DNA from 2 places in the Rhodococcus sp. NPDC054953 genome. Region 1 is predicted to be linked to the other one. Evidence: riboswitches for the same ligand, from Rfam matches in the RefSeq annotation. Region 1 holds a riboswitch; the other holds the start of a gene.
What was found. A riboswitch is a leader RNA that binds a small molecule or an ion and turns the genes downstream of it on or off. The one in region 1 is predicted to bind S-adenosylmethionine.

Region 1 (7,445 bases):
GGCGCGCAGACCGAGGCCGAACCGCGTCAGCCGCAGCGGCAGGGTGGCGCCGGCCACCGCGAACTCGACGAGCGGATGCGGTGCCCGCACCGGCTCGGGCAGCCGGTCCGGGGCGGCACCGAACAGGCGGCGTCCGAGGTCCCGGGTGGCGATGCCGTCGCCCGCGCTGTGGTGGAACTTGAGCACCACCGCGGTCATCCGGTCCGGCGAGGCGTCGACGCCGGTGACCCCGGTGAGCACGTGCAACTGCCACGGCGGCCGCGTCAGGTCGATCGGCTCGGCGACGATGCCGGAGACGCGGCGCCGCACCGGTTCCCAGCCCGGTCCGTCGACGGCCTCGAGGTGCACGTGCCGGTCGAGGTCGAGGCGCGGGTCCGGCTCCCAGCTCGGCAGGTCGAGATCCAGTGGTACCCGGCGGATCCGGTGGGTGAACATCCGGGCCTGACCGAGGCGCTCGCGCATCCACCCGGTCACCGCGGGCCGGTCGGGGTCAGCGCCGCCGGTCGCGTCGAACAGGTACACCGCCACGACGTTCGAGCGGTGCCGCTCGCTCTCGTTGTAGTAGTACTCGGCGTCCTGCGGGGCCAGGCGCGCGGGCGCGGGCCCCCCACGTAGAACGGTCACAGTGCTCCCCTTCCGGTTCCCGGTCCGGCAAGGGTAGATCCCGGACCGCTGACCGCGGCGCGAAAAGGGGAATGCCGGACGGCGGAACCGAACGGCCGCGGGTCGCGTCTGGTAGGGGGAATGGATCGTTCGTGGAGGGGGTGTCCGTGCGCGGCATGATCGGCGCGACAACGGCTCAATGGCAGGTTGCCGCAGTGGAGTTCGACATCCTGTGGCGGCTGCATGGCCGGGACCGGTTGCCGTATCCGCTGCGGTGTCGCGGAAGCGCGGACACCGCGGACCGGCACCGCCGCGATCGCCGGGCCGCGGCGGCGCGGATGCGGGCCGTGCTCGACGAGGACCTCCATGAGGCGCTGACGATCCTGCTGGACCCGGCCGTGCGGGTGGAGGTGTGCGGATTCCACGGCGTCCGGCTCGGGTCGGTGACCCGGCTGCACGCGGGCATCCGGGGCGGGGTCGGGGCCCTCGCCGCGCAGGCGCCCGGCACCGACGCGGTGCGGATCTCGCTGCTGCCGGACCGGGCGGTCCCGGCAGCGATCGCCGGTGCGCTTCCCGCCGCGCCCCGAGGAACCGGGGGCGGGGTCACCGGGCGTCGGCGGGTGCCCGCGCCAGGAGCGGTGCTTCGCCCGATCGGCGACCGGGAGGCGGCGCTGGCGGCGTTCCTCGGGCTACCGCGGACCGGGATCGGGGAGATCGGCGTCCACCCCGGACCCGCGGTGGACTGGCGGCCCAGCCCGGATGGTGCCGTCGTGCACTGGATGGACCACCCCGACGGTCGCTACCTGGTCCGCGGATCGGACGCCGCCGAGGTGCTGCCGGTGTCGGAGGCGGAGCTGGCGGCGCAGTTGCGGGCGCTGATCGCCGCCGTCGGGTGACTCGCCGCGATCAGGGGAACACCACCAGCCACACCGCCACGTAGTGGCACAGGGCGGCAACAACCGTTCCGGCGTGGAAGAACTCGTGGTGGCCGAAGGTCGCGGGCCACGGATTCGGCCACCGCGTCGCGTAGAGGACCGCGCCGACGCTGTAGAGCACGCCGCCGACGGCAAGCAACACCAGCGGCAGCCACCCGACCTGCCGGACCAGATCGTCGGCGACCGGCACGATCGCCCACCCCAACAGCAGGTAGAGCGGCACCCCGACCCAGCGGGGCGCGGTGGGCCACAACATCTTCAGCGCCACCCCGGCCGCCGCGCCCGACCACACCACCGCCAGCAGGGGGCGGCCGGTGGCCGGGGGGAGGGCGAGCAGCGCGAACGGGGTGTAGCTGCCCGCGATGAACACGAAGATCATCGAGTGGTCGGCCCGCTTCATCCGGGTGCGCGCGCGGACCGTCGGCCAATGCACCCGGTGGTAGACGGCGCTGACGCCGAACAGGCCGCAGACCGTCACCGCGTACACCGTCGTCGCGGCCGCTGCCGTCGCGGACGCCGTTGCGGCGGCGGCAACCAGCACGGCGCCAGCGGCGACCGCCACCCCGAACGCCCACGCGTGGATCCACCCGCGCAGCCGCGGCTTCGCCGGTGCGGTGGTGTGGTCGAGGACGGTCATGGGTGCTCCCCGGGTCGGCGGACACCTAACCTACGGAACCGTAGGTTAGGTTGCGGGGCGACTGTACCCCGGCCGGACGCCCCCGCGACCGGGGTGCGACGGCGGTCACGTCCCGCCGGACAACCGGTGCCCGCGGACGCCGACCCGGCCCGGCGTAATGTGGCCTCTCGTGGTGCTCGGGAACTTGGCGGAGAAGACGCTGGTGATGTCCAGGTGAAGGTCTCGAACCTGCTGTACAGCCTCTACGAGCGCCGTCTTGCCCGGCAGCTCGGTGGTGTGCAGCGGCCGAGGCATGTCGCCGTCATGTGCGACGGCAACCGGAGGTGGGCACGGGAGAACGGCTTCACCGATGTCGCGCACGGACACCGGATGGGTGCCCTCAAGATCGCCGAACTGCTCCGCTGGTGCGACGAGGCGGGCATCGAGATGGCCACGATCTACCTGCTCTCCACCGAGAATCTGCGCCGCGACCCGGAGGAACTCGACACCCTGATCGAGATCATCACCGACGTCGTCGAGGAGATCTCCGGCCCCGACCAGAACTGGTCCGTCAAGATCGTCGGCACCCTGGACCTGCTGCCCGAGGACTCGGCTCGCAGGCTGCGGGAGGCGGCCGATCGCACCGCGGGGCGCACCGGCACCCATGTCAACGTCGCCGTCGGTTACGGCGGTCGGCAGGAGATCGCCGACGCGGTGCAGTCCCTCGTCCGCCGGAAGCAGGCGGAGGGTCTCGCCGGCGCGGACCTCGTCGAGGCGATCACCGTCGAGGGCATCGGCGGCAACCTGTACACCTCCGGGCAGCCCGACCCGGACCTGGTGATCCGCACGTCCGGTGAGCAGCGGCTATCCGGTTTCCTGCTGTGGCAGAGCGCCTACTCGGAGATCTGGTTCACCGAGGCCTACTGGCCGGAGTTCCGTCGCGTCGACTTCCTCCGGGCACTGCGGGATTACGCGGCCCGGCACCGGCGATTCGGAACCTGAGCTACAGCTTCCGCAGGCGCAGCCGGTTGATCGAATGGTCGGCGTCCTTGCGCAGCACCAGCGTCGCCCGCGGACGGGTCGGCAGGATGTTCTCCACCAGGTTCGGCCGGTTCGTCGAGTTCCAGATCTCCGACGCTGCGATGGTCGCGTGCTCGTCGGACAGATTCGAGTAGTGGTGGAAGTGCGCGTTCGGATCCGCGAACGCCGTCTTCCGCAGCGTCAGGAACCGTTTGATGTACCAGCGTTCGATGTCCTCGACCTTCGCGTCCACGTAGATCGAGAAGTCGAACAGGTCCGAGACCATCAGCCGGGGACCGGTCTGCAGGACGTTCAGCCCCTCCAGGATCAGGATGTCGGGCTGCCGGATGAGGTGATATTGGCCGGGCACCACGTCGTACAGTCGGTGTGAATACACCGGTGCGGCAACCTCTTCCGCGCCCGACTTCACCTCGGTGACGAAACGCAGCAGCTTCCGGCGGTCGTAGCTCTCCGGGAACCCCTTGCGGTGCATGATGCCCCGCCGGGTCAGTTCCGCTGTCGGATACAGGAACCCGTCGGTGGTCACCAGATCCACCCGGGGATGGTGGTCCCAGCGGGCGAGCAGCGCCTGCAGCACCCGGGCGGTGGTGGACTTGCCGACCGCGACCGACCCGGCGACACCGATCACGAACGGCACCTGCCGGTCCGGGTGCTTCTCGCCGAGGAACGTCGCGGTCGCGGCGAACAGCCGCTGCCGGGCCGCGACCTGCAGGTGGATCAGACGCGAGAGCGGCAGGTACACCTCCGCGACCTCGTCGAGGTCGATCTGTTCGCCGAGGCCGCGCATGCCCTGAAGTTCTTCCTCGGTGAGCACCAGCGGAGTCGACTTCCGCAGGGTCCGCCACTGTTTGCGATCGAACTCGACGTACGGACTGCTCTCGCTCACCTTCGCCATGCGCGCGTCCCGACCTCGTCCTGCACAGCCTCGATCTGCATAGGGGAATTGTGCGCGCCCACACACCGGCGCGCCGCGCCGGGTCCGGACACTAGGCTGCCCAGGTATGGACGCCGCCGCATTCGTACGTGAATATCTGCTGCTCGGGCTCGGTTTCGACCGGATCGAGGAGGGATTCGTCGACGCGTATACCGGCGACCCGGCCTTGCGTCGCCAGGTGGAGAACGCCCCGGCGCCCGAGCCGCGGGACCTGGCCCGCCGGGCGGCGCAGCTGCGCGCCGAGCTGCGCAGTGTCGAGCTGCCCGCCGACCGCGCCGAATTCCTCGACGTGCACCTGCGCGCCCTGGAGTGCTCGGCGCGCACGTTCGCCGGCGAGCGGATCGGATTCGTCGACGAGGTGCACGCCTACTTCGACGTTCGGATCGAGGAGGGCAATGTCGACGACTACCGGGACGCGCACCGGGCGATGGACGAGGTGCTCGCGGGCGGCGGCACCCTCGCGGAGCGGCTGCAGGCGCACCGCGCCGCCGACGAGATCCCGCCGGAGCGGCTCGCCGAGTGCGTCGACGCGTTCTCCTCGGCGCTGCGGGACCTGGTGCGCGCCCGCTACCCGCTGCCCGAGACCGAACGCGTCGAGTACGAGGTGGTCGGCGACAAGCCGTGGTCGGGCTTCAACTACTACCTGGGCGACTATCGCTCCAAGGTGGCGATCAACTCGGATCTCAAGCAGCACATGGCGAATCTGCCGCACCTGATCGCCCACGAGGCGTATCCGGGTCACCACACCGAGCACTGCCGCAAGGAGGCGGGCCTGGTCGATGCCGGGCAGGTCGAGCACACCCTCTTCCTCGTCAACACCCCGCAGTGCCTGATGGCGGAGGGCCTGGCGGACCATGCGCTGGGTGCGATCGTGGGGGACAGGAGCGGAGCCGGCGGAGCGACCCGGGGGGACAGGAGCGGAGCCGGCGGAGCGACCCGGGGACAGGGCTGGGGGAGGTGGGCGGAGCAGATTTATGCGGACCTGGGACTGCGGTTCGACGGCGAGCGCGCCGAGGCGCTGTCGACCGCGTCCGCGAAGCTGCTCGGGGTGCGGCAGGACGCGGCGCTGCTGCTACACGACCGCGGCCGCTCCCACGACGAGGTCGCGCGGTTCCTGCAGACCTGGAACCTCAGCACGCCGGAGCGGGCGCGGCAGTCGCTGCGCTTCCTGTCGTCGCCGCTGTGGCGGGCCTACACCTCCACTTACGTCGAGGGCTACCGGCTGCTCGGAGGCTGGCTGGACCGTGCCGTGGACGCCGACGACCGCGCGGACCGGTTCGGGCGGCTGCTCGACGAACCGCTGATCCCGTCCGCCCTGCGCTGACCGGCGTCGCCTACACTGGTCGCAGCTTCACGAGTGCCGTCGCCAAGCCCCGACTGGACGGCCGCCAACCCCACGCTCGCGGGTGGCTCGGGTGACGAAGCGGCCCGCACCGACCGGTGCAGGCAGGAGCGCCCCCGGATTCCGGGCGGCCCGAGGAACTCGGGAGTACCCCATGAACCAGTTGCCCACCGCCGTCCCCGCCGCGCCGCACGGCGTCGACGACACCGCCGTCGACGTGCTGGTCCTGGTGCAGTCCGACGATCGGATCCGGCTCGAATGGCCGGACGGGGTGGCGGTGCGCACGCATCCCGATCCGCGTCCGTTGCGGGCCGCGCTGCGGTCCACGGGCGGTTTCGCGCGGTGGCGGCCCGGCAGGCAGCTGCTGGCGGTGCCCGCAGGCCCCGGCCGCAGCCTGCTGTTCGGGCTCGCCGCCCCCGCACCGGTGGTGCCGCGGTGACCAGCGGATTCGTCCGGTCCGGTCGCCCGGGCCCGGCGCCCTCCGCACCCGCGGCGAGATGCCACTGACCTGGCCCTAGAATGAGGGTGCCCCCTGCCCGGCCTTTCGCTTGGAGATCCCTCGATGACCGCTGTGCCCAGCACCGACGTCAACAACGCTTCGCTCGCCGAACTCGACCCCGAGGTCGCGGCGGCCATGAACGGTGAGCTGGCCCGTCAGCGCGACACCCTGGAGATGATCGCGTCGGAGAACTTCGTTCCCCGCGCGGTGCTGCAGGCGCAGGGCAGTGTCCTGACCAACAAGTACGCCGAGGGTTACCCGGGCCGTCGCTACTACGGCGGCTGCGAGCACGTCGATGTGGTGGAGAACCTGGCGCGCGAGCGTGCCAAGGCCGTCTTCGGGGCCGAGTTCGCGAACGTGCAGCCGCACGCGGGTGCGCAGGCCAACGCCGCCGTCCTGATGGCACTGATGAACCCGGGCGAGAAGCTGCTCGGCATGGATCTCGCGCACGGCGGTCACCTCACGCACGGCATGAAGCTGAACTTCTCCGGCAAGCTGTACCAGGTCGCGTCGTACGGGGTCCGTGAGGACACCCACGTCGTCGACATGGACAAGGTCCGTGAGATCGCGCTCGCCGAGCGTCCGCAGGTGCTCATCGCGGGCTGGTCCGCCTACCCGCGGCACCTCGACTTCGCCGCGTTCCGCGCGATCGCCGACGAGATCGACGCCAAGCTGTGGGTCGACATGGCGCACTTCGCTGGTCTGGTTGCCGCGGGCCTGCACCCGTCGCCGGTGCCGCATGCCGACGTCGTGTCCACCACCGTGCACAAGACCCTCGGCGGTCCCCGCTCCGGCATGATCCTCGCCAAGCAGGAATGGGCGAAGAAGCTGAACTCCGCGGTGTTCCCCGGTCAGCAGGGCGGGCCGCTGATGCACGCGGTCGCCGCGAAGGCCGTCGCGATGAAGATCGCGGGCACCGACGAGTTCAAGGCCCGTCAGGAGCGCACCCTCGCTGGCGCGAAGATCCTCGCCGAGCGTCTCGGCGGTTCCGACGTCGCGGGCAACGGCATCTCGGTGCTCACCGGCGGCACCGACGTGCACCTGGTGTTGGTGGACCTGCGGAACTCCGCGCTCGACGGCCAGCAGGGCGAGGATCTGCTGCACGAGATCGGTATCACCGTGAACCGCAACGCGGTTCCGTTCGATCCGCGCCCGCCGATGAACCCGTCCGGCCTGCGCATCGGCACGCCGGCGCTGGCCACCCGTGGTTTCGGCGACGCCGAGTTCACCGAGGTCGCCGACATCATCGCCACCGCCCTGGCGAACGGCACGAACGCCGACGTCCCCGCGCTGCGCGCGCGGGTGTCGAAGCTGGCCCTCGACTTCCCGCTGTACGACGGGCTCGAGGACTGGGGCATGCTCTCCAAGAACGTCTAGGCGACAATTGACGACGGCCCACACCCCGCGGGGTGTGGGCCGTCGTCGTGTTCCGGCGCCTATTTCATGGTGGCGAGCTGGATCAGATTCCCGCAGGT
Region 2 (7,445 bases), on a different contig from region 1:
CGACGGGTCGGTGTACATCGACTCGGCGAGGCCGCTGGACCGCATCGGACCGTCGTGGATCAGCCGGAACAGGCACCCGTACACGGCGGGGTCGATGCCGTCGGTCGCCTTGGCGTGCGCGACGATCCGGTCCCGCACCCGCTGCAAGCGGACCACGTCGTTGCCGATCCGGTCGGCGAGGGGGGCAACTTCGTCCGGGGTCATGCTCGCGCTCCTTGGGTGCGTCACTCAACTGCTTGACGGCTGCAAGTATGTGGCGGGTCGTGCCCCTCCGGCAACCGGTTCTCAGCGACCCTTGAATTCGGGCGCGCGCTTCTGGAACACCGCGGCCATCGCCTCGCCGATGTCCTCGGACGGCAGGAACGCCGCGTTCCAGGCCGCGACGTAGCGGAGGCTGTCGTCGACGGCCGCGCTGCGACCGTGATCGAGCACGTCCTTGATGCCGTGCACGACCAGCGGCGGGTTTGCGGCGATCTCGGCGGCGGTCGCATGCGCGGCGGCGAGCACCGCGTCGGCGTCGGCGAACACGTCGGACACCAGGCCGATCTTCTCGGCACGGGCGGCGTCGATGTCCCGTCCGGTCAGCGCGAGCTCGCGCAGGTGGCCGTCACCGATGATCCTCGGCAGGCGGGCGAGGCTGCCCATGTCGGCGACGATCGCGACCTTGACCTCGCGGATGCTGAACTTCGCATCGACGCTGGCGTAGCGGATGTCCGCGGCGGAGATCAGGTCGACGCCGCCGCCGATGCACCAACCCTGGATCGCGGCGACGACCGGCTTGCGGCAATCGGCGACGGCGTTGATCCCACGCTGCATCGCCCTGATGTCGCCGTGGAAGGTGGTGCGCGGCCCGGCCTGCGCCTTGTCCCCGAGCACCGGCGCCATCATCGGGGCCATCGCGGCGAGGTCGAGGCCGAAGGAGAAGTGCTTGCCCTGCCCGGCGAGCACGATCGCCCGCACCTCGGGGTCGGCGTCGAGCTCGCCGAACAGCGGAACCAACTCGCTCCAGAAGTCGGGGCCCATCGCATTGCCCTTGCCGGGGCCGATCAGGGTCACCTGCGCGACGTGATCCTTGATGTCGACGGTGAATGCCTGCCACGATGCTCGAGTCATTACTCGAGAGTAACCAACGGCGACCCGGCTGGCCCGGCGACCGTCGCCGGGTCGGTGCGCGACGGGCCGGGTCAGTGCGCGAAGGCGCCCGCGAACACGCCAGCGACCGCGGACTGCACGGCCTCCCGGTCCACCTGCTCGGGGTCAACGGCGTGCTCGAGCATCAACCCCGAGATCAGCGCCATCACGGTGATCGCGAGGGTGCGGGGGTCGACCCGGTCGGCGATCCCCCACTCCCCGGCCCGCTCGCCGATGAGGTCCTCGAGTTGACGCCGCAGCGACCGCCGTTCCCGCAGGTAGGCCTCGGCGATCGCGGGTTCGCGGGCGGCCTGGACGCCGAACTCCAGCACCAGCAGCGCCCATCCGGGGTCACCGACCAGCCAGGTGCTGATCGTCTCGCCGCCACGTCCGGCCGCGTCGGCGACGGCAAGGCCCGAGATCTCGGCGAGCACCCGGCCCGCCACCTCAAGGGACCGTTCGGCGAACAGTTCGGCGAACAGGTCCTGCTTCGACTCGAAGTTGGAGTAGACGGCGCCCTTCGTGAATCCGGCCCGGCGCGCGATCTCGGCCAGCCGGGCCGCCGCGAAGCCGCGTTCGGCGAATTCCTCGGCCGCGGCTTCGAGCAGGCGGCGGCGCACCTCCGTCCTGGACGGCCGGGTCAGCACCTCCGGCGCCGCGGGACGTCGGCCAGCTTCGGTTGTCGCGCTCGACTCGGTTTCCATGGTGACCATCTTCACGCCTGCGCTTCCGCCTCACGCTTGACCTCCCCCCAAGCCGATACCTACGGTATTCAATACTTTAGGTATTGAAAAGCGACCGGGGGGAACCACCACATGAGCGTCACCGACGTCGACCCGACGACCGGCGAATCCACACCACACCGGTCCACCAGCCCGACCGACCGCTACACCCCCCGCCAGATCCTGGTCGGGGTGGCGATCGGCGTCCTGCTGCTCCAACTCGGGTTCATCACCAGCTACGTCGCCGCCTTCCACCAGCCGACGCCGCGGGACATCCCGATCGCCGTCGTCGCGGATCCCGGGCTGCCCGCCGGGACGGACCGACAGGTCGTCGATCGCCTGAATGCGATCGACGGCCACCCGGTACAGGCCAGGGTCGCCGCCACCACCTACCAGGTCCGCACCCTGATCTCGGATCGGGAGGTGATGGGCGGATACCTGGTCGCCGCATCCGGTCCCGACACCCTGATCACCGCGAGCGGTGCAGGCAGTTCCGCCGCGACCGCGCTCGAGGACATCTTCACCCGGGTCGACGCCGCGCAGGGTCGCACCTTCGACGTGCGGGACGAGGTCCCGGTCGGTGTCCACGACAATCGCGGGCTGTCCGGCTTTTACCTCTCGATCGGCTGGGTGGTCGGCGGATACCTGCTTGCCGCGGCAATCGGCCTCCTGATCGGGGCGCCGCGCACCCTGCGCGAGGCGGGCCTGCACACCGCACTGATGGCGGTCTACGCGCTGCTGTCCGGCTTCCTCGGGGCGCTGATCGCCGCGAACCTGCTCGGGACGTTCACCGGTCATCTGCTGCCGCTGTCGCTGCTCGGCGCCGGTGTGGTGTTCGCGACCGGGATGTTCACGATGGGCCTGCGGGCGCTGATCGGCATCCTCGCCGTTCCGCTCGCGATCCTGATCTTCGTGGTACTCGGAAACCCCAGCGCCGGAGGCGCATTCGGATCGAATGTGCTGCCCGAGTTCTATGCGGCGATCGGCAGCTGGATCACCCCAGGAGCGGGCACCGAGGGGGTGCGGAGCATCGTCTACTTCCATGGCACCGGCGTCGGGCAGCCGATCGTGACCCTGGTGACCTACGCACTGGTCGGGCTCGTGACGGTATTCGCCTGCACGGCCCGCACCGCTCGGCGAGGGCGCGTGCACTGAAACCGGCTGGACGGGTGGGGACTGCGCTCATGACCCCGGATTCAACCAACCAGCCGTTCGTCGCAGTCGACGATGACGGCGCGGCAAAACATCGGTAAACTGCGACTCCTGATGTGCACACGAGGAGACGTGCGCGTGGAAGGCCCGGCCAGTAGTCCGCGACGGGAGATCCAGTGCCGTCGCGGATCGTGAGCACGGCGATCGCCACCATCGCGGTCATGACCGCCGCGGGGTTCTGCGCCCCCACCGCGCACGCGGCCGCCCGGATCGAAGGCACCTACCAGGCTCCGGGCGTCCTCACCGTGACTTGGGACGACGGCCGCGAGCTCGGGTGCGAGGCCCCGCGAACGCAGCAACCGGGCGGCCATACCGTCATCTACCCGAACGACCCCGCGAGCGGGCCGCACCCCATAGTCGTATGGGGCAACGGCACAGGCTTCGGCACCGATTCGACGTGCTCCTACCATGACGCGCTGGTACACCTCGCGTCCTGGGGATTCGTGGTGGTCGCCCCCAACAGCGGCGCGGTCGGGGACGGCACCGCCCTGCTGGCGGCGGTCGACCACGCCGTCGAGCTGAACGACGACCCGTCGAGTCCGCTGCATAACCGACTCGACACCGACCGGATCGCGGCCGTCGGGCACTCGCAGGGGGCGGGGGGCGCGGTCACCGCGGCCCGGTCGTCCGCGGGCCGCATCGTCAGCGTCGTCGCCCTCGCGTTCGCCGATCCCACCCCACTGTGGTGGTGGCCGGTGGGCCTGCCGGTACCCACCGCTGCTGGACTCTCCGCCCCGATCTTCCTCGTCCGCGGCACGGGCGACTGGCTGGCAACCGAGCGCGGCCAGCGCATCTACTTCGACCAGGTTTCCGGGGCCGCGGCCAAGGCGGCACTGGTGGGCGGCGACCACCTCGACCTCACCGGGGCACTCGGATACGTCACGGCGTGGCTGCGGTACTCACTGGCCGGCTACGTCTTCGCCCGGCGCGCGTTCGTGGGGGACGGCGCCGGGCCGCCCGAGTTGGCGACCAACATCGCGCCGGGCGGCCACTGGCGTGAGGTCGCCCTCAAGAACCTGCCCTTCTGCGCGGGCTGTCCGCCCGGCAGTTGATCGCAGCATGCGCCGCGATGCGGCCAAACCATAGGAGCGTCCCGACATTTCGGCGCGCGAAGGATGCCCGCCGGTCCTAGGGTGGGGCATGGCGAGGACACTGCAACCCGAGGCCGCGAATGTCGCGAGGACACTGATCTCGCGGGGCCACCACGGAGTGGTGGTCACTCAGGACCGGCCGACCCGCACCGCCGCCGAAGCCGCCGCGACCCTCGGCGTCGACATCGGCGCGATCACCAAGTCCCTGGTCTTCCTCCTCGACGACGAGCCGGTCCTGCTGCTGGTGTCGGGTTCCCACCAGGTGGACACGGAGCGCACCGGCAAACGTCTCGAGGGGATGCTCACCCGCGCCCCCGCCGAACTGGTGGTGCAGGTGACCGGTCAGCCGCTCGGCGGCGTCGCCCCGGTTGGGCACCCGACCAACCTGTCCACCTACATCGACACCGCCCTCGAGGCCTACCCGGAACTGTGGGCGGCGGCGGGGCACCCGGGCGCCATGTTCCGGACCACGTTCCGCGAGCTGGTCCGGATCACGGCCGGTCTGGCCATCGACGTCGACTGATCCCCGCCCCTGCGGGTCGCGGCGCCGACGCTAGTGCGCCGCCGCGCCGCTCGTCACGCGCTCGCGCACGAACTCGCCCACCGCGCCGACCAAACGGTCGACATCGGCGCCGCTGCTGCCGAGCCCGAGGCTGGCGCGGACCGCGCCCGCGCCATGACCGAGCCGGGTCAGCAGCGGGTGCGCGCAGAACTTACCGTCCCGCACGCCGATGCCGTACCGGTCGGACAGGAACGTCGCGACCTCACGGGGTTCGGCGCCGGCGACGGTGAAGGTGACGATGCCGACGGCGTCCGGGGAGTCCGGCCAAATGCGCAGCACCCGAACCCCGGTGATCGCGTCGAGCCCGGCGGTCAAGCGGTCGCACAGCACCCGCTCGTGCAGCTCGGCGGCGTCGGCGTCGAATCCGGCGAGCGCCTCGCAGGCGGCGGCGATCGCGACGGCACCGAGAACGTTCGGGGTGCCCGCCTCGTGCCGCTGCGGGGCGGCGGCCCACTGCACGGCGTCGATCTCGACGTTCTTGGTGGCCCCGCCACCGGCAAGGTACGGCTCGGCGGCGTCGAGCCAGTCGGCGCGCCCGACGAGGGCGCCTGCGCCGAACGGCGCGTACAGCTTGTGCCCGGAGAAGGCGAGGTAGTCGACGCCGAGGTCGGCGATGTCGACGCGGCGGTGCGGCAACAACTGCGCGGCATCGACGAGGATGCGGGCGCCGCACTCGTGGGCAATCCGCGCGAGCCGGGCGATCGGCAGCACCTCGCCGGTGACGTTGGAGGCGCCGGTGACGGCGAGCAGCGCCGCCGGGCGGGTGCACAGTTCGGCGACGATCCGCTGCACCGTCTCCTCGACGGTGTCCGCGGACCGGACGACGCGGGCGCCGTTCCGATTCCAGGACAACAGGTTTGCGTGGTGCTCGATGTCGAGGACCACGGTCTCACCCGGCACGCAGGAGGCGAGCAGGTTCAGTGCGTCGGTGGTGTTTCGGGTGAACACCACGACGTCGTCGGCGCGGGCCCCAACGAAGTCCGCGACCACGCCGCGGGCGCCCTCGTAGCGGTCGGTGCACACCTGGGAGGCGTAGCCCGCGCCGCGGTGCACGCTGGCGTAGAACGGCAGCAGTTCCTGCACCCGGTCCGCGACCGCGGTCAGGGCCGGGGCGCTGGCGGCGTAGTCGAAGTTGGCGTACCTGACCGAGGTGCCGTCAGTGAGCGGCGCCACCAGGTCTCCACCACAGACGGGCGCGAAAGATGCCGTGCCGGAACAGTTTCCGTCGAAAGTGGTGGCGACCTGGGGGGTGGTGTCGAGTACAGCGGTCATGGCGTCATCCCTTACGTCAAGGGACCCGTGCGATGGAGAGGTGGTGCATCGAGTCCGCGCTTGCCGTGTCCGGAATTGGAAGCACGGCCAGGTCGTCACCCGGGGCACCCCACCGCGGTGGAGGGTTGCCGGCCAGCAAGCCGGGGCTACACGCTGGCACTCATAACCTGAGCAGAGAATGGCAGCATCGGCGTCGCACTGTCAACCCCCGCCCACCGAGTGCGCCTGTGACCTCGACCACCGCGATGCCCGACATCTGCGGCGCCGCCGTTGCGGCAGTACGTTGGACCCGACCCCGAATGTCCTACGGAGGGAACGGCCATGGCTCGCGTCGTCGTCATCGGTGGCCACGGAAAGGTGGCCCTGCACCTGGCACGGATCCTCAGCGGACGCGGCGACGAGGTGACCGCGGTGATCCGCAACCCCGACCATGCCGCCGACGTCGTTGCCGCGGGGGCAACACCGGTACTCGCCGACGTCGAGAACCTGAGCGGCGAACAGCTCGCGGAGGTGCTGCGCGGGCAGGACGCCGTTGTCTGGTCGGCGGGCGCGGGCGGCGGCAACCCCGACCGTACCTACGCCGTGGACCGGGACGCCGCGATCCGGTCGATGGACGGCGCCGAGGCCGCGGGCGTGCGGCGGTACGTGATGGTCTCCTACCTCGGATCAAGGACGGACCACGGTGTCCCACCGGACAATTCGTTCTATGCCTACGCGGAGGCAAAGGCCGCCGCCGACCAGCACCTGCGCGGCACCGCCCTGGGCTGGACGATTCTCGGCCCCGGCACACTGACCCTCGCCCCGGGGACGGGCCGGGTCGAGGTGAGTCCGACGCCCACCGCGCATGCGGTGAGCCGGGAGGACGTCGCCGCTGTCGCGGCCGCCGCCCTTGCCGACCCGACCACCGTGCGCCGCACGATCCCGTTCAACAACGGTCCGACCCCGATCGCCGAGGCGATCACCACGCACTGACCGCCCCCGCGGGTCAGCCGGGCGCCGACCCTGGGTGACTACCCGCTGCGCCGCAGCCGCTGGGTCAGCCGGTGCGCCTGTCGCAGCAGCAGTTCCCCGAGTTCCGGGCGCCGCTCGTCGCGGAACCGACTCTCCACGCCGGTCAGACTCAACGCCCACTCGGGCCGACCCGCCGCGTCGAAAACCGCGGCGCCCATCCCCCAGCTGCCCTCGACGAGCAGGGCGGGATTGACGCAGTACCCGGCCAGCCGGGTCACTATGACCCGCGCCCGGATGCCGTCGCTGTCGTGGTCGACCCCCCACTGCGCGGTCAGGTCCCGCCGTTCCAGGTACTCCTCGACCTCCCGATCCGGCAGGTGCGAGAGGATCGCCAGCCCGGCGGACGCGACCCCGAGCGGCAGTCGCAACCCGACGTGCAGGACGTGCGAGCGCAGCGGGAAGCTGCCCTCCTCGCTCGCGATGCACACCGTCTCGTCGCCGCGT

Region 2: another riboswitch for S-adenosylmethionine. It lies ahead of ACWF62_RS01605 (aminotransferase class V-fold PLP-dependent enzyme); the one in region 1 lies ahead of ACWF62_RS06915 (hypothetical protein).

What each region holds. Positions count from the first base shown of each region.
Region 1 is NZ_JBSGXD010000006.1:178,326-185,770, forward strand. It holds gene ACWF62_RS06885 (wax ester/triacylglycerol synthase family O-acyltransferase) at 1-624, opposite strand, end outside; gene ACWF62_RS06890 (ESX secretion-associated protein EspG) at 756-1,499, shown strand; gene trhA (PAQR family membrane homeostasis protein TrhA) at 1,510-2,175, opposite strand; gene ACWF62_RS06900 (isoprenyl transferase) at 2,389-3,156, shown strand; gene coaA (type I pantothenate kinase) at 3,158-4,090, opposite strand; gene ACWF62_RS06910 (DUF885 domain-containing protein) at 4,197-5,453, shown strand; SAM riboswitch class IV at 5,479-5,588, shown strand; gene ACWF62_RS06915 (hypothetical protein) at 5,626-5,910, shown strand; gene glyA (serine hydroxymethyltransferase) at 6,034-7,347, shown strand; gene ACWF62_RS06925 (VOC family protein) at 7,407-7,445, opposite strand, start outside.
Region 2 is NZ_JBSGXD010000002.1:2,118-9,562, reverse strand. It holds gene ACWF62_RS01635 (MarR family winged helix-turn-helix transcriptional regulator) at 1-204, opposite strand, end outside; gene ACWF62_RS01630 (crotonase/enoyl-CoA hydratase family protein) at 286-1,113, opposite strand; gene ACWF62_RS01625 (TetR/AcrR family transcriptional regulator) at 1,185-1,751, opposite strand; gene ACWF62_RS01620 (hypothetical protein) at 1,947-3,008, shown strand; gene ACWF62_RS01615 (poly(ethylene terephthalate) hydrolase family protein) at 3,197-4,117, shown strand; gene ACWF62_RS01610 (YbaK/EbsC family protein) at 4,206-4,679, shown strand; gene ACWF62_RS01605 (aminotransferase class V-fold PLP-dependent enzyme) at 4,710-5,990, opposite strand; SAM riboswitch class IV at 6,042-6,158, opposite strand; gene ACWF62_RS01600 (SDR family oxidoreductase) at 6,312-6,962, shown strand; gene ACWF62_RS01595 (IclR family transcriptional regulator) at 7,001-7,445, opposite strand, start outside.